Regions from separate parts of the Paenibacillus sp. LS-5 genome, predicted to be linked through region 1. Evidence: predicted binding sites of a transcription regulator. Region 1 holds the regulator's gene; the other holds the start of a gene.
The links. Region 1 encodes Rex, which represses fermentation and respiration genes when NADH is low (regulators of the CRP and FNR family bind a similar motif). Its sites were predicted from a motif close to TTGTGAAATATTTCACAA; they were not measured.
Positions count from the first base shown of each region.

Region 2: AC0MA3_RS16575 (phosphoketolase family protein) is a predicted target of Rex. The motif match lies at 4,324-4,341, and genes of this name have one in related genera.

Region 1 covers NZ_JBWAVA010000013.1:152,770-168,986, forward strand. The annotation lists gene dinG (ATP-dependent DNA helicase DinG) at 1-2,277, shown strand, start outside; gene AC0MA3_RS18880 (redox-sensing transcriptional repressor Rex) at 2,520-3,173, shown strand; gene AC0MA3_RS18885 (amidohydrolase) at 3,160-4,461, shown strand; gene AC0MA3_RS18890 (cell wall elongation regulator TseB-like domain-containing protein) at 4,506-5,024, shown strand; gene AC0MA3_RS18895 (hypothetical protein) at 5,453-5,995, shown strand; gene AC0MA3_RS18900 (AAA family ATPase) at 5,988-7,490, shown strand; gene AC0MA3_RS18905 (3-hydroxyacyl-CoA dehydrogenase family protein) at 7,623-8,495, shown strand; gene AC0MA3_RS18910 (acetate/propionate family kinase) at 8,492-9,700, shown strand; gene asnS (asparagine--tRNA ligase) at 9,723-11,018, shown strand; gene AC0MA3_RS18920 (DnaD domain protein) at 11,039-11,803, shown strand; gene proC (pyrroline-5-carboxylate reductase) at 11,939-12,805, opposite strand; gene AC0MA3_RS18930 (glutamate-5-semialdehyde dehydrogenase) at 12,883-14,130, opposite strand; gene proB (glutamate 5-kinase) at 14,205-15,308, opposite strand; gene AC0MA3_RS18940 (LysR family transcriptional regulator) at 15,776-16,217, opposite strand, start outside.
Region 2 covers NZ_JBWAVA010000011.1:17,092-33,308, forward strand. The annotation lists gene AC0MA3_RS16555 (pectate lyase family protein) at 1-1,277, shown strand, start outside; gene AC0MA3_RS16560 (stalk domain-containing protein) at 1,513-2,484, shown strand; gene AC0MA3_RS16565 (VOC family protein) at 2,822-3,190, shown strand; gene AC0MA3_RS16570 (GntR family transcriptional regulator) at 3,465-4,187, shown strand; gene AC0MA3_RS16575 (phosphoketolase family protein) at 4,456-6,840, shown strand; gene AC0MA3_RS16580 (TIGR03915 family putative DNA repair protein) at 6,943-7,776, opposite strand; gene AC0MA3_RS16585 (putative DNA modification/repair radical SAM protein) at 7,776-9,119, opposite strand; gene AC0MA3_RS16590 (sigma-70 RNA polymerase sigma factor region 4 domain-containing protein) at 9,347-9,679, shown strand; gene AC0MA3_RS16595 (hypothetical protein) at 9,631-9,852, shown strand; gene AC0MA3_RS16600 (hypothetical protein) at 10,000-10,188, shown strand; gene AC0MA3_RS16605 (glycoside hydrolase family 3 C-terminal domain-containing protein) at 10,440-13,232, shown strand; gene AC0MA3_RS16610 (guanylate kinase) at 13,370-14,074, shown strand; gene AC0MA3_RS16615 (SDR family oxidoreductase) at 14,326-15,204, shown strand; gene AC0MA3_RS16620 (LysM peptidoglycan-binding domain-containing protein) at 15,440-16,217, shown strand, end outside.

The sequences.
Region 1 (16,217 bases):
CTTCGTGAACGGGAAATGGAGACCTTCCAGCCTGAAGGAGAACTTACTTTCTACCGTCAGCTTGCACTGGCTGTCGGGGATTGGTCAGAGTTGTCCCCCCCCCGTGAGGAGGGAACTGGCAATCCTCTGCAGAATATTACCTTTGAGGAATTTATGGAAGAGGTGACTGTGCGGCTGAAGGAGACTTTGCCCCAGTACGAGAGCCGTGAAGCCCAAGAGATTATGATTCACGAGGTCATGGCGGCCCTTGAGGGTGACAAGCATCTCTTGATTGAGGCAGGAACGGGTACAGGTAAATCGCTGGGATATCTGCTTCCTGCTATTTATCACAGTGTGCGCTCAGACCAGAAAGTAATGGTGAGCACACATACCATCAACCTTCAAGACCAGCTGCGTGAGCGCGACATCCCGCTATTGACGAGTGTCGTGCCGTTCCCGTTTAAGGCTGCAATCTTTAAGGGAAGAGGGCACTATTTGTGTCTGCGAAAGTTTGAACAAAGAATAAACAAAAAGGACTTTACAAGTCCGAGGGAAGAAGCGCTTACTGCGGCACAAATGATTGTGTGGCTGACGCAGACCCAGTCGGGTGATGATGAGGAGCTGAATCTGAACGGCAGAGGCGGTGATTTCTGGGAGACTGTGGCCAGTGATACGGACTCATGCCTTGGACGATCCTGCCCCTGGTTCCGCAAATGCTATTACCACCGGGCTAAGCACGAAGCCGGGATTGCGGATGTCGTAGTGACCAATCATTCCAAGCTATTTGCTGACGTCAAAGCGGGGCATCAGCTGCTTCCAGCTTATGAGCACCTTGTTATTGATGAGGCCCATCATCTGGAGGATATTGCAGGTAAACACCTGGGCATGCAGATGAAATACTTTACCGTAGCCCATACGCTTACACGTCTCTATAAGGACAGCCGGAGCGGCCAATTGCCGGCTCTGCGTCAAACACTGCAGTCTTCAGGCAGTGAGCAGGCGGCGGAATGGAGCGGGGTGATCGACAGAATCTACCCGGATTTGCTTACGGTTAAGGAATCGTGGGACACGCTTAGCGACAAACTGTTTGCCCTGCTTCCAGAACGTAGTGATGCCGCAGCCGGGGAGGCCGGACAACTGGTAGCACGTTTGCTGCCAGGCAAGAAGCCCAAGGATTGGGAAGAGCTGGCTGCGCTTGAGAACACTCTACATCTAAGTCTTAGTGAAATTATCCGCAAGGGCGATAAGATGCTAAGTGAAATGCGTGAATCGGAGAGCCAATCGTCATCGGACAGTCTGGTGACGGATATCGGAGGGTTGTTCAAGGATTTAGCCTCCATACGGGAGCAAGTGCGGTTCTTCATGAACCTGAACGACGAGAATATTGTCTACTGGATGGAAGGCAGCGGTAACTATCGCGGGAAGTCGCTGCAGCTCTATGCGGTGCCAGTCGATGTCAGCGCCCAGCTTAAGGAGCTCTTTTTTGATAAAAAGAAAAGCATAGTCCTTACCTCAGCTACTTTGTCCGTTGATAAGTCCTTTCAATTTATGATTGACAATCTGGGACTTAGTGAATCCGCAGAACAAGGAAGGCTGATGACAGCTCTGCTCTCGTCGCCGTTTAAATACCGTGAACAGGCTCTTCTGGTCATCCCGCGTGATTTCCCCAGTGTCAAAGGCAGCGTGGGCGATGCCCGTTTTGTCGATAAGCTGGTGCACTCATTGGCTGAGGCAGCTGTGGCAACACGGGGGCGGATGCTTGTACTTTTCACTTCTTATAAAATGCTGCGCCAGGTCTATGATCCTCTGAAGGAGGCACTCCTCTCTGAGGATATCACTGTACTGGGGCAGGGAGTGGAAGGGGGCAGCCGGAGCAAGCTGATCCGGCGTTTTCAGGATAGTGCAGCTTCTGTGCTCCTTGGAACCAGCAGCTTCTGGGAAGGTGTGGATATTCCCGGGGAGGCTTTAACCTGCCTTGCCATTGTCAGATTGCCTTTTCAGCCGCCGAACCATCCGCTTGCGGAGGCTAAGGCTGAACTGCTTCAGGCTCAGAAAAAGAACCCGTTTATGAAGTTGTCAGTCCCCCAGGCCGTTATTCGTTTCAAGCAGGGTTTCGGACGTCTGGTGCGTACTGCGCAAGATCGGGGTATTGTTATTGTATACGATACAAGGGTTATTGAATCTTATTATGGAAAGTACTTTCTCTATTCGCTGCCTGGACCCAAGATGGAACATATGCTGACAGATCAGATGGTTCCGCGAATTGCGGAATGGCTGGAAGACGGCAGTGTATCTTAACCTGCAATCATTTCTATTATAGTCAAAGAACAACAAAACTCCGTTTTCTTGGCGTCCGGTTCTGCTGTGACGCCGGGGAATGGACTAAGCTCACAAAACTTGGTTTATGCTTACGAAGTAAGTTTTGTACGAAGTAATATTATGATGCAATGCTCACAAAACTTGGTTTATGCTTACGAAGTAAGTTTTGTACGAAGTAATATTATGATGCAATGCTCACAAAACTTTTAGGAGGAGAAAATATGAAATCGGATAAAATATCGGAGGCCGTGGTACGCAGACTTCCAGTGTATCTGCGCTTCCTGAACGATCTCCTGAAGCGTGAAATCTCCACCGTATCTTCCCAGGAACTGGGACAAAAGCTTGAACTGAATCCAGCCCAAATCCGCAAGGATCTGGCTTATTTCGGGGATTTCGGCAGAAAGGGTATCGGTTATGATGTCTCATACCTCATTGAGAAAATCCGCCATATCCTGAAGCTTGACCAACAGATCAACGTGGCGCTGGTGGGGGCAGGTAATCTTGGTCACGCTCTCTCTAATTACAATGCCTACTTGAAGGACACCATGAAAATCACTGCTGTATTTGATTCCTATGCTCCCAAGGTGGGGCAGCAGATTAACTCACTTACCGTGCAGCCCATGGAAGAATTGGGAAGCACAATCCGTAAGCAGGGCATCCGTATTGGAATTATTACGGTACCGGATAGCGAAGCGCAGAACGTTGCCGATATTCTGGTCGATTCAGGCATTGAGGCCATTCTTAATTTTGCACCGGTGATCTTGAAGACCCCGTCTAATATCAGGGTTCATGCCGCTGATTTTACTACTGATTTGCAGAGTCTCGCCTATTATTTGCATGATGGAAAGGACGAAGTGGAAGATGCACAGCAATAAGATTGTAATTGTAAACGGCCGATTTCTGGTTCCGGGTACTGAGACACCAGTACTAAGCGGCTATATGACTATAGAAAAGGATATCATCACATACATAGGAGAAGCCAAACCTGTCATTGAAGAAGGTACGCAGACTATTGACGGAAGCCGCCTGCTGTTCATGCCGGGGCTGGTCAATACCCATGGTCATACAGCAATGTCGCTCCTTCGCGGATACGGTGACGACATGGTCCTTCAGAATTGGCTGCAGGAGAAAATGTGGCCAATGGAAGAAAAGTTCACCGGAGACGATGTTTTTTGGGGAACCTCATTGTCTGTACTGGAAATGCTGAAGGGCGGCACAACCACCTTCCTGGACATGTATGATCATATGGACAGGGTTGCCGAGGTTTCAGAACAATCGGGCATGCGTGCTGTACTTATGCGCGGGGTTATCGGACTTTGTCCGGAGGATGTGCAGAACCATAAACTGGCAGAAGCGATAGCCTTTGCCCGCAATTGGCATGGCAAGGCGGATGGAAGAATCACGACAATGATATCCCCGCATGCCCCTTACACTTGTCCTCCTGAATTTTTCGTAAAGTTTGTTCAGGCTGCCCATGATCTGGACCTGCCTATGCATACGCACATGTCGGAAACCCGGCGGGAAGTTGAACAGAATGCGGCGGATTACGGCTTGCGTCCTGTTGCACATCTGGAGAAGCTGGGGATGTTCACCCGCCCGTCGCTTGTGGCTCACGGAGTTCATTTGAATGATGAAGAAATAGAGATTTTAGCCCGCTACAACGTAGGGGTATCGCATAATCCTGGCAGTAACTTGAAGCTCGCAAGCGGGGTAGCACGGGTACCGGAGCTGCTGCGGGCGGGAGTCAAGGTATCGCTGGGCACGGACGGTGCTGCAAGCAACAACAACCTGGATATGTTCGAGGAGATGCGCCTGGCTGCTCTGATCCACAAAGGTGTGAGCGGAGATCCGACAGCTGTACCGGCACCGGAAGCATTGCTGATGGCGACCGAATATGGTGCACAGTCCATATTCCTTGGCAATACAGGACGGCTGGCTCCAGGGATGAAGGCAGACTTCATAGCTCTAAATATCGACCAGCCCCACTTCCTTCCGCATACGGATTTGCTTTCCCATGCCGTCTATTCGGCAAGTGCCAACGATGTAGAACATGTATGGGTGGACGGCAAGCAAGTGGTGAAGAATGGTCAATGCCTGACCTTGGATGAGGAGCTTATCCGCCGCAAGGCGCAGGAGACCTTCGAGGGCCTGCTGAAACGGTAAATGAACAGGATCAATGACGCATCCAGAAGAAAGGGAGCTGCACTTTGAAGAAAAGAAGAAAATGGCTTCTGCTGGGGATCCTCCTGGTTCTGCTCCTTCTGTTCGGACTAAGCCAGTTCTATGCTTACGTGATGAAAGACCAGTGGAACGAACGCAGTGCAGCCAGAGAGGTTGCTGAAGCAAGGGCAGGGCTGACCAAGGTAACCAAAGCACAGAAGTCCGTCTGGGACGAAAATTCGATATACTGGGTGCTCACAGGACGTAATGCAGCTGGAACGGACCTTATGGTATGGGTGCGTTTTACCCGGGATGGCAAACCCGCCGGAGGCGACAACGATGTGTATGCGGAAGAGTTGTCCAAGGGCATGTCGGAGCAGAAAATCCGCTCCGTCATAGCAACGGATCTGCCGGGAAGCAGCATTGAACGGCTTTTGCCCGGAGTGTATAACGGAGAATATGCCTGGCAGTTATTTTACAAGCTGGAAGGCAGGTATTATTACAAGTTTTACCGATTTGCCGATGGCAGCGCGATTGGAGACGGCTACAGCTTACCAAGCCGATAAAGTGCTAGAGTAGAATATCGAGCGGGTAGATAGTAATCTGTCTACCCGCTTTTTTGTATATGGGGAAGATGAAAGATAGGCTGTATTAACGGATATATCAGCCGATATATACTTTTGATGAAGACATAATTATAACTTTGATATAAAAAAACAAATAGTATCCAAAGAAAAAAGACCGCAACACTAAATGTTGCGGTCTTTGGTGTCGATATAAGGGGAAATGAGCTGTCAGTATGCCCAGAAATTAGTACTGAAAATTTTAAATATATTCACACTTTTCTTCGAAATCGTATATACACCTATGATATACTACTACTTGTACTAAGGCATGCTAAAGAGCATGTCAGTCTCGGAAGAGCGGTAGACACGCTATTTCATATCTATTCTATTATGTAACTTGTTTTTTATTATTGAGAGGAGGACGTTTCATGAAGCTACGCCTTATGCCTGTACTGCTAACGTCTTTGCTGTCTGCTGCGTTGCTATTCGGAGGCTGGTATTCCTATCGGGAGTTCGCCGTGCAGGAGCCGCTTCGGAAGATAGTATCTGCTTATGAGGGAGTGAATGATTCCCATATCTCTATTAAACGTAATGAGGTTACTTTGAAACTTGATTTGAAGCCGGGCACAAAATTACGTGAACTTGTTCAGTACGTAAATACTGAGGGAAGATCGGCTATTAACGGCCGGGCACTAAAACTGGATGTGGAGCAGCATTCCAGTCAGCTTCTGGATGAATATTGGGATCAAGCGATGTTCTCGGTTGCTGAAGCGATGGAGAGCCGTAAATATACATTAATTCCTGCGAAGTTGGATGAACTGAAATCTCAGAATCCCAGTTACAGCAGTGTGGTCGCTACAACAGAGATCGATGATAATAACGTATATGTGAGCCTTAGCGACGGTAAGGAAAGCAAATTCATTATTTTACCACGCGCAGCGGCAACGATGGGAGTGTGGAATAATGCCTAAGTTTTGGAAAGAGGTAGTCATCGGATTTGTTCCTGTACTGATGATTTTTATGGCGTTTATCGGCATTAATATTTTTCCGGTTATCATTGCGGCCGGTATGGTTGGCGCACTGCTGCTTATTGCACATCTGCGCGGCGGATTAACAGTGAATGCCGGAGGAGACAAAAAACGTAAGAAGAGCGGCCCTTCGAAGCTGACCTTTGAAGAAATCGGAGGACAGGACAATGCCAAGCAGGAGCTGCGTGAGGCGCTGGATTTTCTGATCCGCCATGAAGAAATCAGCAAATTTGGTATCCGTCCGCTCAAAGGGATTTTGTTGACAGGCCCTCCGGGGACCGGTAAGACTCTTATGGCCAAAGCTGCAGCACACTATACAAACTCTGTATTCGTAGCTGCATCAGGCAGTGAGTTCGTGGAGATGTATGTCGGTGTCGGCGCCGGACGCGTACGTGATTTGTTCAAGGATGCACGGACACGCGCTTTGAAGGAAAATAAACAGAGCGCGATTATTTTTATCGATGAAATTGATGTCATCGGCGGCAAGCGCGAAGGCGGACAGCAGCGTGAGTATGATCAGACACTCAATCAGCTACTGACCGAAATGGACGGAATTTACAATAATGATACGCCGCGCATTCTGCTGGTCGCGGCAACGAACCGCAAAGAAATGCTGGATTCAGCGCTGCTGCGTCCCGGCCGCTTCGACCGTCATATCCAGGTGGACATGCCGGACAAGAAAGGCCGTAAATCTATTCTCGATCTCCATGCCCAGAATAAACCGCTGCATGAAGGGGTTAATCTGGATAAGATTGCAGAAGAGGCTTACGGTTTCTCCGGTGCACAGCTCGAGAGTGTGATGAACGAAGCAGCGATCTACATGATGCGTGAGAACCTGACAGAAGTGGAGCAACGGCATCTGTCGATGGCAATCGATAAAGTGATGATGGGCGAAAAGACAGACCGGGAGACGAACCACGAAGAGAAGAAACGGGTGGCGATCCACGAACTGGGACATGCCATTATGGCCGAGCTGCTGCGTCCCGGTAGTGTCAGCCAGGTTACGCTTACGCCGCGCGGGCAAGCGCTTGGGTACGTACGGCATAACCCGCAGACTGAGCAGTATCTGTATACAAAGGACTACCTGGAGAATCAGATTATGATTGCGCTGGGCGGAGCAGTAGCAGAAGAAATGTACTATGGCGGAAGAAGCACCGGATCACGTGGTGACTTCGATCAGGCGCTGAATATTGTGGAGACAATGATGAAGTCGGGACTGACTTCACTTGGGATCGCTAATCTGCAAATGGTTACCACCGAAGAGTTAATGAAGGAAAACAGTAAAATACTGGATGAATTGATGGTGCGTACTCATGAGCTTCTCGGGAAGCAGCGAAATGTATTTGATTACTCTCTTGACATATTAATGAAAGAAGAAGTTCTCTCCGGAGAGCAATTTCGTTGTCAATTTCGTGACAGTGTCCTTTTACCGGCATAATTCTTTATGCCGGTTATTTTTTTTTACTTTTCAGACATGCTAAGATATTATTATATGTCGGGCTACATATTTTTTACGACAGACAAGGTACAATACAAAAGTATAGATACCTGAAAGGATGGAGACTTTTACATGAATTTTAAAAAAATCGGTGTCATCGGTGGTGGCACAATGGGTCAAGGGATTGCTGAAATGCTGGCAGCCAAAGGCCTGGATGTTATGCTTGTGGAGAAAACCGCAGAAAGACTGGACTATTCCTATGCAATGATCGAGACAAGTCTCGACAAACAGCTGGAGAAATGGGCAATTACCCAAGCTGAAAAGAAACTGATTCTTAGCCGTATCGAAAAAGTAACACATTTCGCTGAACTTAGCTCCTGCGATATGGTCATTGAGACTATCACCGAGGACCTGGAAGCCAAGCAAAAGGTATTCAATCAGCTCGATCAGGTATGTCCGAGCCACATTATTCTGGCCAGCAACACGTCTACACTCAGCTTGACTGAGCTTGCCAGCTCTACAATGTACCCGGAACGCGTCATCGGCATGCATTTCATACATCCTGTAGCGAAGGTAGATCTCGTCGAGATCGTGCGCGGACTGAAAACTTCTGACAGCACTTTTGAAGATACCAAAGCCTTTGTTGATGAAATTGTTGAGAAAAAAGGCGTCATGATCTACGAATCCCCAGGATTTGTATCTTCACGCCTCATTTGCCTGTTCATTAACGAAGCTATGCATGTCCTGCAGGAAGGTGTCGCTTCTCCTGAAGATATTGATGATGCTATGCGTATCGGTTATCAATTCCAGCACGGGCCGCTTGAAATGGCTGACCGTTTCGGTCTGGATTCCGTTCTTGCTGCACTGGAGAATATGTTCCGGGAGTACGGCGAACTGAAATACCGTCCGTCCACTATTCTCAAGAAAATGGTTCGTGCAGGACAACTGGGCATGAAATCGGGCGAAGGATTCTTCAAGTACGACAAGGATGGTGACCGTGTATGAATATTCTAGTAATTAACTCAGGAAGTTCTTCATTGAAATACCAGCTCTACAATATGACCGATGAATCTGTACTTGCCAAAGGTCTGGTAGAACGCATTGGGATGGACTCCTCCATTCTGAATCACAAGCCAACAGGCAAACAGGAAATTACGGAAGTCAGTGAGATCCTTGAACATAATACTGCGATCCGCAAAGTGCTTGCTTGTCTGACTGACAAAGAGCACGGAGTGATTGCTTCAATCGACGAGATTAACGCAGTTGGACACCGTGTAGTTCACGGGGGCGAATTCTTCAAGGCTTCCGCGCTGGTTGATGCCGATGCCAAAACCAAGATCCGCCAATTGTTTGACCTTGCACCGCTGCACAATCCGGCAGCTATGATGGGGATTACGGCAACCGAAGTGAATATGCCTGGTGTACCGCAGGCCGTTGTTTTTGATACTGCATTCCATCAGACTATGCCTGAGAAAGCTTATATGTATGCCATTCCTAGAGTGTTGTACAACAAATACAAGGTTCGCCGCTACGGCGCACACGGGACTTCCCATGATTTCGTGAGCAAGGCTGCTGCAGAATATCTGGAGCGTCCGCTTGAAGACCTTAAGATCATTACTTGCCACATCGGTAACGGTGCGAGCGTAACTGCTGTTGACGGCGGGCTGTCCATTGATACTTCGATGGGGATGACACCGCTTGAAGGTCTGATGATGGGTACCCGCAGCGGAGACCTTGATCCGGCAATCGTTCCATATGTAATGAACAAGGAAGAGCTCTCCGTTGGCGAAGTGAATTCAATGCTGAACAAACACAGCGGACTCTTGGCTATTTCTGGCGTCAGCAGCGATATGCGTGATATTATTGATGGTGCGGAAAAAGGCGAGCCGAACTCTACACTTGCTTTTGAAATGTATGAGTATCGTCTGCGGAAGTATATCGGTTCTTACGCGGCAGCGATGAATGGAGTAGATGTGATCGTATTTACTGCCGGTGTCGGCGAGAATGCCGCCTTGCTGCGTGCCAAAGTGCTGAATAACCTAACTTACCTTGGTATTGAACTGGATGCTGAAGCCAATAAGGTCCGCTCCGGTGATCCGCGCCGTATTTCTACGGCAGAATCCAAGGTGCAGGTGCTCGTGGTTCCGACAAACGAAGAGCTTGTCATTGCACGCGATACTTATCGTATTGTGCAAGGAATTAACGGCTAAATCAGAGGAGAGATCAGTAGGGATGGCTAACAAGAGTGTAATCAAGAACGTGAATGAGCATGTTGGGGAAAGTGTTGTAATCGGCTGTTGGGTGAACAACAAGCGCTCCAGCGGTAAAATTCAGTTCCTGCAGCTTCGCGATGGTACAGGCTATATCCAGGGCGTTGTGGTGAAATCGGAAGTGCCGGAGCAGGTCTGGGACGATGCCAAGAGCCTCACCCAGGAAAGCTCATTGTATGTGACCGGAATCATCCGTGAAGAGCCCCGCAGTCAATCTGGATTTGAGATGACTGTAACCGGTATAGAGGTACTGCATATTACAGAGAATTATCCAATTACCCCGAAGGAGCATGGTGTTGATTTCCTGATGGATCACCGTCATCTCTGGCTTCGTTCCGCGAAGCAGCGGGCAGTGCTTGTGATCCGTGCGGAGATTATCCGGGCGATCCAGCAATTTTTCAATCAAAGCGGATTCACGAAGGTAGATCCGCCGATCCTGACTCCAACGTCTGCTGAAGGTACGACGAACCTCTTCCACACCAAATATTTTGATGAGGACGCTTATCTAACACAAAGTGGACAACTGTACATGGAAGCGGCGGCGATGGCACTTGGCCGCGTGTATTCCTTTGGCCCGACTTTCCGTGCAGAGAAATCCAAAACCCGTCGTCATCTGATCGAGTTCTGGATGATTGAGCCGGAAATGGCTTTCACGGATCATGAAGAAAGCCTGAAAGTTCAGGAAGAATTTATTAGCTTTATTGTTCAGTCTGTATTAACCAACTGCCGTGCAGAGCTGGAAGCGGTAGGCCGCGATGTGTCCAAGCTGGAGAATATCAAAGCACCGTTCCCGCGTATCACCTATGATGATGCGATCAAATTCCTGAACGATCACGGACATGAAATTGCCTGGGGTGATGATTTCGGTGCGCCGCACGAAACAGCGATTGCGGAGGCTAATGACAAACCGGTTTTCATTACGCATTATCCAGCTTCCTTTAAGGCATTCTATATGAAGCCTGATCCTGAACGCCCTGAGGTTGTACTCTGCGCCGATATGATTGCTCCTGAAGGCTATGGGGAGATTATTGGCGGATCCCAGCGTATCGACGATCCGGCTTTGATGGAAGAGCGCTTCAAGGAACATAATCTTTCAATGGATACGTACAAATGGTACATGGATCTGCGCACATATGGTTCTGTGCCACACTCCGGTTTTGGTCTTGGACTTGAACGGACGGTAGCCTGGATTTGCGGTCTGGATCATGTACGGGAAACGATTCCGTTCCCTCGTACACTGTACCGTTTATACCCATAGGCTATCAAAGGGGGCTGCGCATGGAAGGCAAAGGATGGAGTACCTGGGGCGAAGGCGTATCTTTTGGCCTCCAGAACGGGATGGCCGTCATTCCTTACGCACTCTTGAAGTATTACCGGAAGCTGAACTTGACCGGCAGTGAAGCGATGCTGCTCATTCATCTACTATCGTTCCGCCAGGTGGAGGGAATTGAATTCCCTTCTCTGGAAGAGCTTCAGACAGTAACCGGACGTAGTGCAGCGGCGATAGCGGGTGAACTGCAGAAGCTTATGAAGGAAGGTTTCATCAGTATTGATGAAGCCCACGACGAGCTGAGGGACATCCACTATGAGTGCTATAATTTCTCCGGTTTATATAACAAGCTAGGTGCTTTTCTGTCGGGAGCAGTTCAGGAATCCGTAAATGAGAGAAGCAAACCTGATAGTGTGCCAAGTCACCGGGCGTCAGCACATCACATAGGTGTTCCCGCTCCGGATGGGGGCTACGGCAGTCCGGCCGCTCCTGTAAGCAAGGATGCGGAGGAGAGCCGAAGTCTGTTCACTATTTTTGAGAAGGAATTCGGACGTCCACTTTCCCCAATGGAATGTGAAACCATCTCCGGTTGGGTAGATCAGGATAAATATCCGGAAGAATTGATTCTCCTCGCTCTGAAAGAGTCTGTATTCGCCGGAAAAGTTCATTTCCGCTATATCGACCGTATTCTGCTGGAATGGGCCCGCAACCGGGTTAAGAATGCCCAGGATGTCAAGGTCTACTCCCAGAAATTCCGCAGCGGAGGCAGATGATAAGAGGACCAGCTGAAGTTTCTTGTCTCAACAGGACGGGTAGCTTTTCAACTTTTTCCTAACATAAAAACAACCGTACTTCTATTGGCTGATTTAGCCATGTGAAGTACGGTTGTTTTGTTTTGAAGAAAGGATTTATGAAAGCTCCTTTTCCAGTGCAGCACCCATTTCGCGGGAGCGCTCGGCGCAGCGGTTAACGGCGGAGATTACAGTCTCGAAGAAATCACCTTTTTCCAGCACCTCTAGAGCAGCCTGGGTGGAGCCATTCGGTGAGGTGACTTTTTTACGCAAGGCAGCTGGCTCTTCGCCGGTCTGCTGTACCATCCTGGCAGCGCCCAGTACAGTCTGAACGGTGAGCTCTCTGCTCTGTTCAGCCGGCAGACCTCCACGAATTCCTGCAGCAATCATAGCCTCCATCATGTAATAGATGTACGCTGGACCACTGCCCGAAATTCCGGTCAGGATTTCCATGCGTTCTTCATCGATTACTGAGGTTAATCCAACCGCTTCGAAGATGTTGAGCGAGGTCCGGCGGCTCTGTTCATCCACTTCTTTGGAAAAAGCAATGCCAGTTGCACCAAGGCCGATGGAGCTTGAGGTGTTGGGCATGGTACGGACAATCGGTTGAGGCTTCCCTAAGAGGCCCTGCATTGTACGGATAGTCATCCCTGCGATCACAGAGATTATTAGCTGATCAGGAGAGAGCAGAGGACTCAGACCGCGCAATGCTTCGGCAGCATCTTTAGGCTTCATAGCAAGCACGATAACCGGTGCTTTGCGTAGATATTCATTTTTTTGTTCAACATCATTGCTGCCGAGCACTCCATAACGGCTGCGGAGCTCGCTCAGGCGTTCACTGCTGCTCCGGTTCAGCATCACGATGTTACCGGAATCCACTACATTACGGGCAATCATGCCGCGTACAATCGCTTCCGCCATCGAGCCAGCGCCATAGAAAACAATATTGTGATTAATTAAAGGTATTGCAGGTTGCTGACACATGGCTTAAGTCCCCCTAAAAGTATTGTGATTACATCAGAATGAAATATCTTCGTAAAACTGGCTACGGAAGCAAGGGGTTATCCCCGGATTTGTCCGGAACCGTGAATTTTGTACTTGGTTGATGTCAGTGCGGGTAGTCCCATAGGACCGCGGGCATGGAGCTTTTGTGTGCTGATGCCGATCTCTGCCCCAAACCCGAACTCGAAACCATCAGTGAAACGCGTTGAAGCATTATGATAGACAGCAGCAGCGTCTACCTCTTGCAGGAAACGTTCTGCGTTACCCACATCCGCGGTTACGATGCATTCAGAATGCCGGGTACTGAACTCAGCAATATGCTGAAGCGCTTCATCCAGCCCGCCGACGATTTTGATATTAAGGATATAGTCATTGTACTCCGTAGCAAAATCATCTCTGGATGCCGACAATGCCCATGGAATGGTTGCAACCGTCTCTGGACAGCCCCGCAGTTCTACAGGAATTTCGCGGAACGCTTCTGCCACTGCAGCTAGATGTTTTGCAGCAAATTCCCGGTGAACCAGTAGCGTCTCCATAGAGTTGCATACGGAAGGACGCTGGGCCTTGGCGTTCAGGCTGATCGACATTGCCATGTCAGGATCAGCGCTGGCATCAAGATAAGTATGGCATATGCCTGCCCCTGTTTCAATGACAGGCACAGTAGCATTGAGCACCACATTCTGAATCAGTGAGCTTCCGCCGCGTGGGATGATTACATCCAGAAGTCCGTTCAGCTTCAGCATCTCATCTACCGAAGAGCGGTTCGGATCTTCGATCAATTGCAGTGCTTGGCTTGGAATGGCCGTTTCATCGAGGGCGCGGTGTAGCACTTCGATGATTTTGCGGTTGGATGACAGGGCAGAGGAGCCACCCCGGAGGACAACAGCATTCCCTGTTTTTAGGCATAAACCTGCTGCATCTACAGTTACATTAGGACGTGCTTCGTAGATAATGCCGATAACACCTAGAGGTACACGGATTTTCTCAATGAACAGTCCGTTCGGACGTTCGAAGGTTTCAAGGTGGTCGCCGATAGGATCAGGCAGTACGGCTATTTGCCGGAGTCCTTCTGCGATGCTTGTGATCCGGCCAACATCCAGCGCCAGCCGGTCAAGCATTGATTCGGGCGTACCGCCGAGCCGTCCGCGCTCCAAATCTTCGTGATTAGCGGCAATAATCGCTGGCGCTTCACGGATCAAGGCATCGGCCATGATCAGCAAAGCCTCATTCTTTTGACCGGTGCTCAGGCTGGCAAGGACCCCGGCAGTTTCTTTAGCTAATGTTGCTTTGTTTACAACCTCACTCATGGTTAACCCTCCTAATGGTTTTTTGGGCAATATAGCAAGCACAATCCCGATATTGTCAGATAGGCTTCAATCGGTTATCTCAAAGTAATCCATTCATCGCGGTGGATGACCTCCAGCCGGTGAACTTCACCCAGCTTGGGTACGATCTGACCGCTGGGCAGTCCCTGAATACTGCGGAGCTGGTTGTCGTCGTAATTCACTATTCCCCGCCCGAGCAGCTTGGCATCAGGTCCGAGGACTTCCACAACATCTCCAGAATGAAAGTTCCCTTCAATCCGTTTCACACCAACAGGCAGCAGGCTATGTCCGCCATGGAGAAGGGCTTCCACTGCACCTTCATCCACATACAGGGAGCCAAGAGGAGTGGACATGAAGCCGAGCCACTGTTTCTTAACGGGCAAGGAGGACAGGGTAGTGGCAAAATAGGTCCCTTTTCCGTTGCCTGCGGCAGCCAACTGTAAATCGCCGGGCTCGATTGCTCTGCCTATGAAGACAGGAACACCGCCGCGTGTGGCGATTTTGGCGGCATCAATCTTAGAGCGCATGCCGCCTGTGCCTACACTGGAGCCGGCGCCTCCGGCAAAAGCATAAATCTCAGGAGTGATCTCCTCGACGCGCTCATAGCGTACGGCCGCCGGATTCTTGCGGGGATCACCACTGTATAAGCCGTCCATATCGGTCAGAATAAAAAGGTGGGAGGCTTTCAGAAGATTAGCTACCAGGGCTGATAAGGTATCGTTATCGCCAAATTTCAACTCATCTACCGAAACCGTATCATTCTCATTAAATACGGGAACAGCTCCTTGCCGCAGAAGCTCCTCTACCGTCATCACAGCGTTGTTCATTGCCCGCCGGCTACAAAAGTCAGTCCGGGTCAGCAGAATCTGGGCAGTAGGAATGTCATGCTCCGCAAAGGCTTCCTGATAGGCCTGCATCAGCATCACCTGGCCGACTGCAGCTGCAGCTTGCTTCTCATGAAGTAGCTTGGGACGTGTTGGGTAGCCGATGCCCCTGAACCCGGCTGCTACTGCCCCGGAGGTAACCAGCAGTACTTCACACCCGTCCTTACGCAGTCCCGCAATTTCGGCGGCAAAGAAGGCTACGGCTTCCCGGTTCAGCCCGCCTTCAGGTCCAGTGAGCGAGCTGCTGCCGATTTTGACCACGATTCGTGTCGTCAATGTAGTTCACTTCCTTCTCAAATTTGCATCTATCTATTGCTGAAAACGACAAAAAGCCCCCATCCTTAGACTTAGCAAAGGACGAAAGCTTGTTAACTTCCGCGGTACCACCTTCATTGATGAGGGTTCATCCGACTTCATTCTCATAACGGGAGTTACCGTCCTGTCAGCGCAGGCCGCTCGGGGGTAGGATTCGGAATGGACAACCGCGGTAAATTCTCCCAGCCTGCCGGAATTTACTCTCTGTTCACGGATAATCGCCAATTCGTACTGGTCCCGTCTTCACGTTTCACTATTTGTCATTTAGAATACCATGCAAATGGCGGGTTTGCAAAGTGCAGGAGGTGTAATATTTTTGCCAGTGGAGTGATTCTTCGGAATAAGGATTATCCTTAGGGCGAGCCCTCTTATCTCATCTATGAGACGGGAAGGCCCTTATTGTGTATTCATGAGCTGCCGGGTTGTAGCTAGTGATCTGTAAGATCTTTGACCGTTGTTTTGAAGGTTTCCATAAAAGCTTCTGCAGCTTTGGATAAATAGCGTCCACGGCGGTAGGCAACCACCAGCGTACGGCTGGGCACCGGTTCGGCCAAAGGCAGATAGACAGGAACAAACTCACTGCGCGGTGCACGGGCGATAAAGTGGGGGACCAGAGTCACGCCCATGCCGGTTGCGACAAGCGATTGAACGGTCTCCATATTGTTGCTCTCAAATACGATGCGGGGTTCAAAGCCTGCTTCCCGGCACAATTCGACGGTCATTTTACGAAAGCCCTGTCCCTCTTTTAGAACGATAAATGGCTCATCCTTAAGTTCCTGAAGAGAGGTGCGGGTTCCGGATGCAATTCGCGCGGCGAGCGGGTGCTCTGGCGGCACAGCCAGGTCAATCCGCTCTTCACCCAGCACCTCG
Region 2 (16,217 bases), on a different contig from region 1:
ATAATGATATTTTCTATGGATCTGCAGGGAGCGACGCGGACCAAGCCAAAGGTGACGGTTCCACAGACCTTAAAAAGGGATCAACGTATATTACTATTTCCTACAACCACTACTGGGATTCCGGCAAAGCAGCTCTATTCGGTTTGAGCGAATCGGCTGAGTTCTTTGTGTCCTTCCACCATAACTGGTTCGATCATTCAGACTCCCGTCATCCGCGTATAAGAGTGGCCTCTGTTCATGTCTATAATAACTTCTATGACGGAGTGTCGAAATATGGTGTTGGGGTTACAACAGGAGCTTCAGCTTTTGTAGAATCGAATCTTTTTAGACATGTCAAAAACCCAATGTTAAGCTCCTTACAAGGAACGGATGCTATCGGTGAGGAAGGTACGTTCTCAGGTGAGAACGGAGGGATGATCAAAGCCTACAACAATAGCATTATTGAAGTGGGAAGTCTTATTTATGCCAACTCCAATGCTGGAACAGCTCCGGCCAATGCAACCTCTTTTGATGCCTATGTAGTATCGTCGAGAAATGAAACCGTTCCAAGCTCATATAAAGCCTTAGTAGGCGGAACAGCTTATAACAACTTCGATACGAGCGTAGATACAGGGGTAAGTGCCTCTGACATCGATAGCGCGAGCGCTATTGAACAGATCGTTACGGCAGAAGCCGGACGCCTGAATGGTGGAGACTTCACCTGGGAATTTAATGATTCGGTGGATGACGTATCGTATTCACTGAATACAGCGCTAATGTCCGCCATTCGCAGCTATACAACGGGGCTAGTATCTGTAGGGGGGAACTCCAACCCAACGACCCCGACTCCAGCACCAACAGCAACTCCAGCGCCAACGGCAACACCAGCACCAACGTCGACAGCAACAGCAACTCCAGCACCAACGGTAACTCCAGCACCAACAGCGACTCCAACGCCTACAGCAGGAGCGTATGTCCATAACTTTACCACCAATGGAACAACTAGCAGCTTCTTCAATATTCAAGGTAATCTCTCAACCACCAAGGGGACTGTGGTATATAATGGCCTGACCCTAACCCAGTGTTTGAAAATCGAGAGTTCAACCAGCATTGGGTTCACCGCCAGCAAAGCCTCAACCTTAACTTTAGTATTCAACACAGCAGACGGAACCGCTATCAAGGTGGATGGAACAAGTTATCCCATCACGAACGGCATTGCCACTGTCTCTCTTACGGCAGGTGCACATACGATTACAAAGGATAGTACTACGAACTTGTATTACATGAAGTTGGAGTAGATAAGTTACTATCCTGACCCAGTGATAAAGAGTAAAACGAAAGACACCTCCAGGGGTGTCTTTTTCATGTATAGCGCACAGGCGTTACAATCTTCGATCTTTTTTTACAAGAAACAACATAATAGACAGAATTATTAGCGAAGTTTATAATAAATTGCGGTACTATGTAGTAAAAGATGCCAAAATTGGTGTCTCTTACTTTCGCGCACTAATAAATACTGGGGGGTTTATAAGAATGAAGTTGATTCAAATGAGAAAATCGGTCTTTATTTCATCGATCGTAGTTTCAAGTCTACTGTTTGGCTCAGTAGGAGTATTCGCAGGAACTGGTGTTGAGACGATCAAGGCTAAATTGAACCACGATATTAAGTTTCTTCTTAACGGTGCTAAGTGGACTCCGAAGGATCAATCGGGTAATAACTTGTCCGCTTTGGTATATAACGGTTCTACATATGTTCCTCTAAGATCTGTTTCTGAAGCGCTTGGAGCAGAAATTGATTTTGATGCATCCTCACTAACTATTTCTATTGATGGTTCAGATAATAGCGGGATTCCTTACAATGATGCTAGTATGGCATCGACTCCACAACAACCTGTTACCCAGGCTCCTGCAAACACACCGGCTCCTACAACTGCACCAAGTCAATCCACTACGACGGCTTCAACCAGCAATGGTAAAACCTTTGGTTCTGCAATTTCAATTGGCAAATCTGTTTCATATGACGACCCTTATAGTTATGATGGTTTTGCATACACCGGCAACTATACGGTCTCCGTAAGCTCCGTAAAGTCAATTTCAAGAAGTGAAATTGCAGCGCTTGGTTTCAGGGAGCCGGAAGCAAACGCTCTAATTGATTATAAGTTGGCTAAGGTTAAGATTGTTCTGAAGAACGGTAAGCTTATCTCATATGGTAAACACGAAAGTACATATGTTGATGTTGCTCTTATGCCTAACCTCTGGGGTTCTAAAACTTCAGACGGCAACAGTATTATCGGTGTAACGGATTATGGGTTCACTGGTTCCTTAAGGGAAGCTCTCCAAGACGCAACTAATTTCAAAAAGCTTGAGTCGGGTCAAAGCTACAGCTACAGTGCTGAAGGACTGGTAATCGTACCTGTAACCAAGGGGTTGACGAACTATCTAACCCTTCAACTCAATAACACTGACGACTATGCCAACTCTTTCTTTTACTTCAAGCTTGAGTAGTTAAGGGGGAGAGGACACCTTTCGGGGTGTCTTTTTTTTGTCTACTCCGCATGATTACGCCTTAATAACTTGACTTTCGCAGAGTCAAAATTGACTTGGCAGCAGATGGAGCCAAGATTTAAAAGAAGAAATCGAAAAAATGAAAGAACGCTACTGACATACTGTTGTCAGTAACGGGATGTATTATCAAGATATACAAAATGAAAGTGAGGTTATTACAGGACTCAAGATACGAATACTGCGTTATGGTTATGCCGTGTGGTGTTTTCGGCTCATGTCAGTATTACCATTTATGCTAATAACCATAAACAACCCCATATACAAAGGAGAACATTATATGTCAGTAATTGGACCCGACTTCATTTCACTTCAAGTGAGCGATCTTGAAGGCTCTGCGGAATTCTATCAAAACTATCTCGGACTGGTCCGCTCACAGGCGGGACCACCTCATGCTGTGGTCTTTGAAACAAAGCCTATTGCATTTGCTCTTCGTGACCTAATGCCAGGAATAGAACTCGGTTCAGGGACTCAGCCTGGACTTGGTGTTGCTCTGTGGCTTCATGCCCCTGATACGCAAGAAATCCACGACAAGCTTATTGCAGCAGGCGTAAAGATTACATCCGCACCAATAGATGGGCCATTCGGGCGAACCTTTACATTTGCCGACCCAGATGGTTACCTAATTACCCTTCACAGTAAAGCCTAATACGCAAATGTATCTAGCTCGATAATAGTGATAACTTCCTCTGTCACAGGGAGCTAAGTGATTATTACAATATTAAGACCGTGTTCCTAAACGCGATATGCTCCCCATACGGTAGACAGGTGAAATAATAAACCCTGTTACTGTGAGGGGAGTTTTTTCATGTCAGTCCACGAGCCCGCCCCTGTCCACATTACTCTGTATGATCCCTCACTTAATTATGTTATATTTATTATTGTTAATTTAGCTCTTTACAGTTCTGAAGAAGGAGTACCCCATGACCCAATTTGTCTATAAGCAAATTATTGATGATCTCAAAATGAAGATTTTTGCGGGAAAGTTTGCCGATATGAGACTACCGGATGAGCGCAGTCTTAGCGAAACCTACCAGGTAAGCCGAAGTTCCATCAAACGTGCACTGATGAAGATGGAGAACTCGGGTATTATTTTCAAAAAACGGGGTTCAGGCACCTTTATCAATCCGTTATACATAAAAAATGAATCGATCTTTAATTACGAGGGCTCGAATCTGGGGGTCACCGACAACTTTCAGATGCATGGCAAAAAGCCTAAGGTGAAAGTGCTGGATTTCGAGGTGATCCGGCCTACGGAAGAGCTGCAGCGGGATCTATTCTTGCAGCCCCATGATTTTGTATACAAAATCGTGCGCCTTCGCTTATTCGATGACGAGCCGTTCATGATTGAGACGGGCTTTATTCCGATCAAGATTGTCCAGAACCTGGACCAGACGATTATCGAAGGATCGATCTTTCATTATCTGGAGGAGTCGCGGAATCTGGCGGTGACCAAGTCGTTTTTGTCTATTTTTGCTGAGCCTTCGGGTGCTAATGATCAAGAATTGCTCCATCTGCAGGAGAATGAGCCTGTAGGGATTATGGAGGGGATTTTCTTCCTGGACAATGGGACTCCCTTCGAATTCTCTCATATGCGGTTCCACTACAAATATTTGAAATTCAACACGTTTGTATCTGTACAATAACGTTCTAACGATCCGGCCGGGGAGCATTCCCTGGTCTTTTTTTTGTGTTTTTAAGCGTGTATACAAAGATACATATAGTTACATATTTATAAAAATAAAGATCTTTTTGCTAGTGATTTGCTCCGTTATTCATACTATGTTCAAAATTTCACAAAATTGGACCGTATCAATTGTTAAAATGATTGAATTTTATGAGCGCGGCGGTATGATGTAATTGTAGAAGTAATTATGTTCAGAAAACAGAAAAAAGGAATAGGAGTGGATTGAAATGGGATTATCAACTTTACCCGTGGATTATTCATCTAAAACGTATTTATCCAAGCTAGACGCTTACTGGCGTGCGACCAACTACATATCGGTAGGACAACTGTATTTGAAGGATAACCCGTTGTTAAGAGAACCATTGAAGGACGCAGATGTAAAAATTAAGCCTATCGGACACTGGGGAACGATCCCAGGTCAGAACTTTATTTATGCCCATCTGAACCGTGTCATCTCCAAATATGATCTGAATATGTTCTATGTTGAAGGTCCAGGTCATGGCGGCCAGGTTATGGTATCCAACTCTTATCTGGATGGAAGCTATACGGAGATCTACCCGGAGATTACACAGGATATCCCTGGTCTCAAAAAATTGTTCAAACAGTTCTCATTCCCTGGTGGTGTGGCATCCCATGCGGCTCCGGAAACTCCAGGATCGATTCATGAAGGTGGAGAACTTGGTTACTCCCTGTCCCATAGCGTAGGTGCCATTCTGGATTATCCGGATCTGATCTCGGCAGTAGTTGTAGGCGATGGTGAGGCTGAAACCGGACCACTGGCTGCTTCCTGGCTGTCCAACCGGTTCATCAATCCGATTACAGATGGTGCGGTCCTGCCGATTCTGCACTTGAACGGATTTAAGATCAGCAACCCAACCATTCTGTCCCGTATGTCCAAACAAGAGTTAACCAATTATTTTACAGGGATGGGCTGGGAACCATTCTTTGTTGAAGGCGAGAATCCTGATCTGATGCACCCGCAAATGGCGAAGGTTCTGGATACCATTATCGAGAAAATTCAGGCCATTCAAAAGAATGCACGTGAAAATAATGACACTACCCGTCCGGTATGGCCGATGCTGGTTTGCCGTACTCCTAAAGGCTGGACTGGTCCTAAGGAATGGGATAAAGTGCCGAACGAAGGCTCTTTCCGTGCCCACCAGGTTCCGATTCCAGTGGATCAAAAGAACATGAAGCATGCACCGGCATTGCTTGAATGGCTGAACAGCTATAGACCTGAAGAATTGTTCGACGAGAATGGCCGTTTGAACGCGGACCTCGCAGAAATTCTGCCTACCGGCGACAGACGTATGGGGATGAACCCTGTAACCAACGCAGGTAACCTGATTAAAGATCTATACAAACCGAATTTCCGTAACTATGCGCTGGATAATTCCGTGCCGGGTCAAGTGATTGCACAAGATATGGCTGTGCTGGGCAAATACCTGAAGGAAGTTGTCACTCTTAATGAAGAGAACCGCAACTTCAGAATTTTTGGACCGGATGAAACCATGTCAAACCGCCTGGGTCCTGTGTTTGAAGTAACCAAACGCCAATGGATGGATTCCATTAAAGAACCACAAGATGAATTCCTGGCACCTTATGGCCGTGTAATCGATTCGCAGCTATCCGAGCATCAAGCGGAAGGATTCCTGGAAGGTTATGTATTGACTGGACGCCACGGATTCTTCGCCAGCTATGAAGCTTTCCTGCGTGTAGTAGATTCGATGATTACCCAGCACTTCAAATGGCTGCGCAAAGCGACAGATCAAAGCTGGCGTACAGATATTCCGTCCTTGAATGTCATTGCAACTTCAACAGTGTTCCAGCAGGACCATAATGGCTACACTCACCAGGATCCAGGATTGCTCGGCCACTTGGCAGACAAGAAACCGGAATTTATCCGTGAGTATCTGCCGGCTGATGCCAACACCTTGCTGGCTGTCTTTGACACCATCTTGAATGACCGCCAGAAGATCAACCTGATCGTGTCGTCCAAGCATCCGCGTCCGCAATGGTTCTCGGCTGATGAAGCGCAGGAACTGGTGGATAAAGGACTTAAGATCATTGACTGGGCAAGCACAGACAAAGGCGGAGAGCCAGATGTAGTTATTGCTTCGTCCGGTACAGAGCCTACTATGGAGAGCTTGGCAGCGATCTCCATCCTCCATGAGAAATTGCCTGATCTGAAAATCCGCTATATCAACGTGGTAGATCTGCTGAAGCTGAGAAGTCAGAAGCTCGACCCTCGCGGTTTATCTGACGCTGAGTTTGATCAATTTTTCACAAAGGATAAACCGGTCATTTTCGCATTCCATGGCTATGAAGGCCTGATTAAAGATCTGTTCTTCGACCGCCACAACCATAATCTGCATGTACATGGCTACCGGGAGAACGGCGATATTACCACACCATTTGATATGCGCGTACTGAATCAGATGGACCGTTTCGACCTGACGAAGGAAGCTGTTCTGAGCTTGCCGGATGCCGGTAAGTACCAGGCAATCGCCGACGAAATGGATGCTATGGTGAAGAAGCATAACCAATATATCCGTGAAGAAGGTATCGATCTGCCAGAAGTAGAGAATTGGGTATGGAAGGCTTTGAACTAAAAGCATAAGCTACTCTATAGGGGATGTCCTAAAGGTCATGAAAATGGCTGGGGGCATCCCTTTTTGTATGAAGAAATATTAGACATCGATTACTATTCATAATCAGCTTTTGGACTTCGACTTCCCATCTTCCAATAGGGTTGAACCCTCTTCAAGCTTCGGCTTACTCTCCGCCACTCCGGTTCTGCTGTTCTCCATCTCCGTAAGGTGCTTCCAGTACCGCTTGGGCATCAGCGAGGAACGAAGGCGGTCGTTCTTGCGCTCGCGTATGCCGATGGCGTTGTAGAATCCTTGCCACAGGCGGCGGTATTCTTCTTCTGCTGCATCGGGTGCAGGCGGTACCCATTCATCGAGCGGAATAATGGCCTGCTGTCCAGGCTGGTGGATAAGGGCCATGCGGTGGGTTGCGTCGTAGATCATGAAGCTCTCGCCATGGAACCGGTCGCAGAAATGATCCTGAATGACAGGCAGCACGAAGCCTTTGGGCTCAATGACTGCCGCCATAACTGGTCCATATACGGAGAAACGCACAAAACCCAGATACAGGTGAGCTTCCCGATGAAGCTGCTGGACTGCCTTCCGCAGAGCGTTCACCGTATCATCGGCAAGCATATCCATCACCTTACGGCCATGAGTGAAGCCGAGATATAGGAAATTCAATAGAAGCAGCTCCCTGTCCGGCACGCAGGACCAGAATCCAAGACGAACCCACTCCTCTGCCTCCGGGCAGATGCGGAGCGGGATGGACTTCAGCACCCGTTCTGCTCTGCTGATGTCCGTATCAATCCATTTGGATTCCAGCAGCAAGCCTTGGTCTTCTTCATCCGAATGTATAGCGAGCGGGGTTTCTTTCCATTGATAGCTCTCAAATACACAGCATAGCAGACCTTCAAAGCTCCCGTCGTAGGTATAGGCCAAAGCGGCTGCCTTAAACATCAGGGCCATTCGCCTCCCTTAGGGGCAGCAGCTCCTGTTGTCAGCACAGCTTTGCCGGTAGCGGGAGCAGCAGAGCCTGCTGTCAGATAGGAATCGTCAAATAGAGTGAGCTGCTCATACTGCGGCGGCTCGACTCCGGCGAGCTCCTGTCCGGACATGAGTGAGCGGAGCAGGGTGTGCTCGCCTACTTTTAAGCCTTCCAGCATTTTTCCCTTACAGGTTATGAAGAATTGGGCACGTTTAAGCACTACACCCAGCTTCTTCAAGGCAGCGAAGTCCAGGGTTCCGGCCCGGCGTGCCTTCACGATCCGCTGAGCACTTCTTACCCCGATCCCGGGCACCCGCAGCAGCTGCTCATATGGGGCACGGTTGATCTCAACCGGGAATTGCTCGCGGTGATTCACCGCCCAGCTGCATTTCGGATCCAGCAGCGGATTGAAGTTGGGAACGGCTTCATCCAGTAATTCATGAGCCTGAAACCCGTAGAAACGCAGAAGCCAGTCAGCCTGGTAGAGGCGATGCTCCCGGAGCAGCGGCGGTTTGGTATCCAGAGCAGGCAGAAGTGAATGCTCGATTACAGGGGTATAGGCAGAGAAAAAAACGCGCTTCAAGCCATACTTCCGGTACAATCCTTCGGTGAGGGTCAGAATGCGGTAGTCCGTATCGGGTGTAGCTCCGACAATCATCTGGGTGCTCTGGCCGGCGGGGGCGAAGCGGGGAGCGTGGTTATATTTGACGAGATCCGAGCGGTTCTCGTTGATCTTTTCCTTGATCAGGGACATGGGCTTCAGAATGGAGGTTTTGCTTTTGTCAGGGGCCAGCAGACCCAGGCTTTCTTGGGAAGGCAGCTCGATATTGACACTCATGCGGTCGGTCAGCAGGCCAAGTCGGGAAAGCAGTACTTCATCTGTACCGGGAATGGCCTTCACATGGATGTAGCCTCCGAACTGATAAGTGTTCCTTAGCAGATCAAGAGCGGCAATCATTTGTTCGGTTGTATAATCGGGACTTCGCATAATACCGGAGCTGAGAAATAAGCCTTCTATGTAATTACGGCGGTAGAACTGCATGGTCAAGTCTGCAAGCTCCTCCGGTGAGAGTGCGGCCCTGGGTGTAGGGTTAGATTTACGGTTCACGCAGTACGCGCAGTCGTATACGCATCCGTTAGTCATCAGCACCTTAAGCAGTGAAATGCAGCGTCCATCGGCTGCGAAGCTGTGGCAGATGCCCATGCTGACAGCATTGCCCATGCCACCGGACTGGCTCTTGCGCTCGGAACCGCTGGAGGTGCAGGCTACATCATATTTGGCCGAAGCCGTTAAAATCTCAAGTTTCTCCATCATATCCACGCAGAATCCCCCTCATACGGGAAATTATATACCGAACACTTGTTCTTGTCAAAAATCAGACGCATTCTGTCCCCTTTTGGACTGGAATTTTGATCTGCAATGTACAAAAGTTTGCCTTATGTATATAATAATAGGAACATAAGTTCCTATATTGGTTGTTGAATGGAAATTAATAACTCCCTACATTATAGGCATATAGAAACACAAGGGAGGCATTAAATGTGAGTACAATTGAATACTATCGTCACGAGCTCTACCGGATTGCCTGGCGTATGCAGTATCGTGCCAAGAGGGATTTCAAGCGGGAAGTTCCTCTTGCATCCAGTCCAGAGCCTCTTACTCCTTCATTCTCCGAACAAGCCGATAACAGATTATTAGTACAGCAGTATTTAAACGGACTAACGTCAGAAGTGGGAAAGAAGGTCATATGCGCAATCTATCTGGCAGATAAAACAGAAGCTGAGGTCGCCCGGCAATTGAATATATCTCAACAGGCGGTGAACAAATGGAGAAAGAAAATGATTCAGGAATTAAGTCAGAAGATGAATTCCTAGGTTTGCTTGAACGTCTTCAGAAGGATAATGATGAGTCGGCTACCCTTGCATTATTGAAGTTTTTCGAAAAAGATATGGTACGGTTAACCCGTCTGCTGCGGATGCCCAAAGAAGATGCCATACAGACTATGAAGGTTGAGCTACTGGAGTGTTTTAAAAGAAAGAATGGATAAGAATCAGCAGGGAGCATGCGCTGTTCGGCAGTGCTCTCCCGGCGGGAATGTATGCGCATTCCTTCTTGTGCTATAATAGCAACTAATAGTTATGGAAATGAATCTATTCGTTGTTGTCTTGAATACTGGAGTGGGAGTGTTGAAGGGATGAGAGGGTATAATATATGGCGTCCATTGATGCTGATCATGGTTGCGCTGGTTACGAGGACATTAGTGAACAGTGTGTGCCTCATGTTCGGCATGTCCCCTGGTTCGGCAAGCAGTGTCGCTATGATAGGTATGATTATTGCCGCGCTCGTGATGTACAACCGGATGATGAAACAGCGCCGGAAATAAATATAGGATTGGGACTGACACTTCACCTGTTGATGCGGGCTGCCGGAGAGATCCGGTGCATGCATGAACGGGTTACTTGTGTTGATTATATAATTGACGAACTCATCTCTATAACAATACCTTTGATTCTTGAAAGGGGATTCTTTATAGTAGAAGGTATGCATGGGCTCGCGAGATTCCAGAAATCTCAGAAGGGACATAGAACCTTTTTAGAGAGTCTGCACTGGATAGGAAATCACAATCAGGAGGAAATGAAATTGACTACACAGAGTTTAGGAGTTCCACTAGAGGGTTTTGCAGAATTCAGCCGGACCGTAGGTGCGGAAGGCGCGGTGCTGCTGAGAAATGAAGGCCAGGTGCTTCCGCTGCGCGGTGGTGAAACCGTTTCGATTTTTGGCAGAACCCAGGTGAATTATTACCGCAGCGGTACAGGCTCAGGCGGAAGTGTGCATGTCTCATACACAACCAATCTATTAGATGGACTTCGCAGCAAGAAGAGCCTTGCTGTGAACGAAGAGCTGGCGGGAGTCTATGAAAAGTGGATTGAGCACAATCCTTTTGACAATGGCGGCGGAGCCTGGGCTGCAGAGCCTTGGCATCAGAAGGAAATGCCATTAACTGATGAGCTGGTGTCGCAGGCAAGAAGCAAATCGGACAAGGCGATCATCGTCATCGGACGTACCGCGGGAGAAGATCAGGATAATGCAGACGCGCCGGGCAGCTACCAGTTGACGACAGATGAGCAGACGATGCTGAAGCAGGTAACGGGTTATTTTGAGCAGACGATCGTCGTGCTGAATGTCTCGAATATTATTGATATGAGCTGGCTGAATGATAATAGCTATAAGCACCCTATTCCGGGCGTGATATATTCCTGGCATGGCGGGATGGAAGGGGGCAATGCCATTGCCGACGTGCTGGCTGGTGAAGTGACGCCAAGCGGCAAATTGACGGATACCATTGCTTATTCAATCCAAGACTATCCTTCGACTGCTAACTACGGCAATGAATTCAAAAACTTCTATCAGGAAGATATTTATGTAGGGTACCGTTATTTTGAGACCTTCTGTCCGGACAAGGTTCAGTTCGAGTTCGGCTACGGGATATCCTATACCACATTCTCCATTGAGCCGGATGAAGCCAAGCTGGTCAGTCAGGCAGGCAAGCTCTCCGCTCAGATCGGGGTAAACGTAACGAACACGGGAACCACTTTTGCAGGTAAAGAGGTTGTGCAGGTCTATTACGAAGCTCCGCAAGGCAAGCTGGGTCAACCGGCTAAAGTGCTGGCGGCATTCGGAAAGACCGGGCTTCTTCAGCCGGGAGAGTCGCAGCATCTGACGGTGAGCTTCCCGATCCATTCGATGGCCTCCTATGATGATGCCGGCGTGACCGGATATCCTTCAGCCTATGTGCTGGAAGCGGGAACCTACCGTATATATGTGGGAAGCAGCATTAAGAAGGCATCAGAAATTCTGGTAGAGGGACGCAGCGGTTATGTGCTGGAGGCTCTTGAGGTGGTGGAACAGCTTCAGGAAGCACTGGCGCCAACGGAAGGGTTCACCCGGATGATGCCTGGAGCGCGCAAGGAAGACGGTTCCTATGAATTAGTATACGCTGCCGTCCCTACGCGCAAGGTTTCGATGAAAGAGCGAATCGAGCAGAATTTGCCCGAAGCACTTACGCAGACGGGGTACCAAGGCTATACCTTAAGAGATGTGCATGACGGAAAAGTAGAGATGACTACCTTTATCGCCCAGCTGAGTGATCAGGATCTCGCAGTAATTGTGAGAGGCGAAGGAATGAGCAGTCCGCTGGTTACACCGGGTACAGCGTCGGCATTTGGCGGTGTCAGTGATCAGCTGTTCAGTTACGGCATTCCGGTAGCTTGTACCGCAGACGGCCCTTCCGGGATCCGGATGGACAGCGGACATAAGTCGACTCAGGTTCCAATTGGAACACTGCTTGCGGCAACCTGGAATGCAGATCTGGTCGAAGAGCTATATGTCTTGGAAGGCCGGGAGCTGGTTAGAAACAGCGTGGATACTTTGCTTGGACCGGGGCTGAATATCCGCCGTAGTCCGCTGAATGGACGTAACTTCGAGTATTTTTCAGAGGATCCTCTAATTTCAGGAATGTTTGCGGCAGCTTGCACGCGCGGGATCATGAAAGGCGGCTCGAATGCCACTCTGAAGCACTTTGCCTGCAATAACCAGGAGAAGCACCGCAGCAAGGTGGATGCCATTGTATCAGAACGTGCTGTCCGGGAGATTTATCTTAAGGGCTTTGAGATTGCGGTAAAAGAAGGCGGAGCGAACTCGATCATGACCTCCTATAATCCGGTGAACGGACATTGGGCAGCTTCGAATTATGACCTGAATACCACGATTCTCCGCGGAGAATGGGGCTTCCAGGGCATTGTAATGACGGACTGGTGGGCCATTATGAACGATGTTGTAGATGGGGGTCCGGCGGACCGCAAGAACACGAACTGGATGGTCCGCGCGCAAAATGACTTGTACATGGTTGTAAGCAACTATGGTGCTGAAGTCAACGCCTATGATGACAACACTCTGGAGTCGCTGGATAATGGTTCCCTGACCCGTGGAGAGCTGCAGCGCTCTGCTATGAACATCTGCCGGTTCATTATGAATGCTCCGGTATTCACAAGACCTCATGTGAGTGAGGAGACGGTGGAGAGCTTCAAGGCGAATCCTGCCCTTTCGGCAGAACAGGCGCAGTCTCTGGCGCAGAATGCACAGGTGAAACCATCCGTAGCAGGGTCGACCTTCGTACAGGTGGAACAAGCAGGTGAATACCGGATTATTGTGGGTATTATGTCCACTGAAACCGAATTGGCGCAGAGCGCATGCAATGTGACCCTGAATGGCCAGACGATGGCAACCATTCAGACGAACGGTACGGACGGCAAGTGGATCAGACAGAAGCTGGTGAAGGTCGAACTGGAAGCCGGCCTGTATGAGCTGAAGCTGGATTTCGTCAAACCGGGCCTGCAGATCGACTGGATTGAATTCAAGCAGGTGTAAGCAGCATTGTTTGGATAAAGGGAAAAGAGAGTGCCTTTAATGGGTACTCTCTTTTGTTGTTTTCAGCAGGGCAATAAAAGGGGATGGGTGGAGGGATTTGGAGATATTTGTCGAATTAACTTAGGTATAGCTTGCATGTGAAGGAGGTGAATCCCGGTGCTGTTGTCGAAGGCTTGAGCAGACGCAGACATAAGCATACGGGAGAAGCAATGTGGAACTGGCTGAAAACATCCAAAGCACCAGCGATCGAAGAGGGCATTCAGAATGATCGGCCTGAGACAACAGCAGACTCCTCCAATCCCAAGATCATTATTATTACTGGAACAAGCGGTGCGGGGCGGAAAAGCATTGCCAAGCAGCTTAGTGCTTCGCTGGGAATCCCCTATATCCTTCCTTACACTACACGTTCGGCCCGTCCGCAAGAGAAGAATGGGAAACATTATCATTTTGTCTCCGAGAGCGAGTTTCAGGCGATGGTGGAGAGCAATGCATTTTTTCAGAGAGTCCGTTTGGAGCGGGGGGACTACGGGATTACAGTGGCAGACCTGGAACAAGGCCTTGAAGAGCATAATGCCGTCATCGTTGTAGTGAATCATGAAGGGGCCAGTGCATTCCGGAAGAAGTACGGTGAGGATGCCTTGCGGGTATTTATATACGTGACGAAGAATGATATTCAGCTTAGGCTAGAGCGGGAAGCGGTGCCGTACGGCATTATAGATGAATACCTGGGCAATTATACGGAGCAAGTGGCCTATAAAAGGGAGTCGGAATATCTGCTGCAGAATATGGACCCGGAGGTCACCGTTCAGAAAATCAAGGAGTTCTTGCAGACGAAGATGTAGGCAAGCGGGGAACTTTATCCCCATCACAGAGAGATGTCCCAAAGGCCATATAAAGGCTGATGGGACATCTCTTTTTGTGCCTCCGCTAGATAGCTCTGCCAGGCTCTGTCCTACTCTCCCTCCCATTCCTTTGTTTAGATCACAAGCATCACGGTTACATTAGAAGAAGTAAACGCATGAAGCAGAAATGGTTGCCACACCCTATCAACCCTATCAAAAGGAGGAAACAAAAGATGACTGACCAATACAAGATGCAGGACCCTGTGAAGCAGTACACCAAGGCGGGTCCGGAATTTGAGCAGCAGCAGAACCCTCCGGGTCTTGAACAGGAAATGAACCCGCTTCCGGATGCGGGGCAGGATACGTATCGCGGAACAGGGCGTCTTACTGGACGCAAGGCGATTGTAACCGGGGCCGACAGCGGGATTGGCCGCGCGGTTGCGATTGCTTTTGCCCGGGAAGGTGCCGATGTGGTCCTGTCCTATCTGCCCGAGGAAGAGAAGGATGCCCAGGAAGTAGTGAAGCTCGTGCAGGAAGCCGGCCGTACCGCAGTCGCAGTTCCGGGCGATCTGAAGGATGAGAAATACAGTGAAGAGCTGGTTGCTGCTGCAGTAGACAAGCTGGGAGGCATTGATATTCTGGCTAATATTGCAGGCATGCAGCAGTTCGTACCAGAGATTGCCGACCTCACCACTGAGCAGTTCGATGCGACATTCAAGACCAACGTCTACGGATTATTCTGGCTCTGCAAAGCGGCCCTTAAGCATATGAAGCCGGGCAGCACGATTATCAATACCTCTTCGATTCAGGCATATGAGCCTTCGCCGATTCTGCTCGATTACGCGACGACCAAGGCTGCAATCAACACCTTCAGCAAGTCTCTGGCGCAGCAGGTGGCCAGCAAAGGTATCCGTGTTAATGTTGTAGCTCCTGGACCGGTATGGACACCGCTGCAGGTTGCCGGCGGACAGCCGACTAAAGTGCTCAAGGACTTCGGTGCCAAGACCCCGCTTGGACGTCCGGGCCAGCCTGCCGAGATGGCTCCGGCCTACGTGTTCCTGGCCAGTCAGGAGTCAAGCTATATCAGCGGGGAGACGCTGAACGCGAATGGCGGCATGCCAACGCCGTAAACAGTTACGGAAGCAGTACTGCTAGCTCAGAAGACTGCTAGCCTCCGCCGCTGGAGAACGCCGAGCGAACAATACCGTGAATAAGCATAAAGTGATCAGGGCCGCCCATTAGTCAGGGGCGGTCTTTATTTTGGTGGAAGACAGGTAAGTCTGTGTCATTCTGCCAAAGCCGCATACCTCCTCATTCACCCGAATAAAATATATGATTCACAGTCCGGATCGAGAGGATGGTATTATGCAAATTCATGTGGTGCAATCGGGCCAGTCCCTGTATGGTATCGCGCAGGCCTACGGAGTACCTGCTTCTGAAATTAGCGAAGCCAATCAACTGTCTGCACCCGGCAGGCTCGTGGTCGGGCAAACCCTGGTGATTCCGATTACGGGTATGTATTACTGGGTACGGCCGGGAGACAGCTTCTATAGCATCTCGCGGAAATTTGGTGTTAACATCAATACTCTGGCTGCCAGCAATCAGTTGTCCTTGAATCAGCCTTTGCAGATTGGGCTTCGCTTGTATATCCCGCCTAAGCCGAAGCGAAAAGCGGAAATTAACGCCTATGTCGAACCTAGAGGGGGAGAAGTATCCCAGAGTTTGCAAAATGCCGCAGTTGAGGCTGCGCCCCATCTCACATACCTGGCCCCCTTCAGCTTCCGGGTGCAGCGGGATGGCTCTCTGGAGGCCCCGCCTTTGGATGGTCTGGCTTCGATTGCCGGACAAAATCGGGTGACGTTGATGATGGTCGTGACCAATCTGGAGAATGCACAGTTCAGCTCTGAGCTGGGGCGGTTAATTCTAAATGATCCGGCTGTTCAGGCCCGGCTTCTAGACAACATTATCAGCACTGCGAAGCGGCTGGGTTTCCGCGATATCCATTTTGACTTTGAGTTTCTCCGCCCGGAGGACCGTGAGGCATATAATACATTTCTCCGCAAAGCTGCGGCACGGATTCATCAGGAAGGCTTCCTGTTGTCCACCGCATTAGCGCCCAAAACAAGCAGAGCCCAAGTGGGGG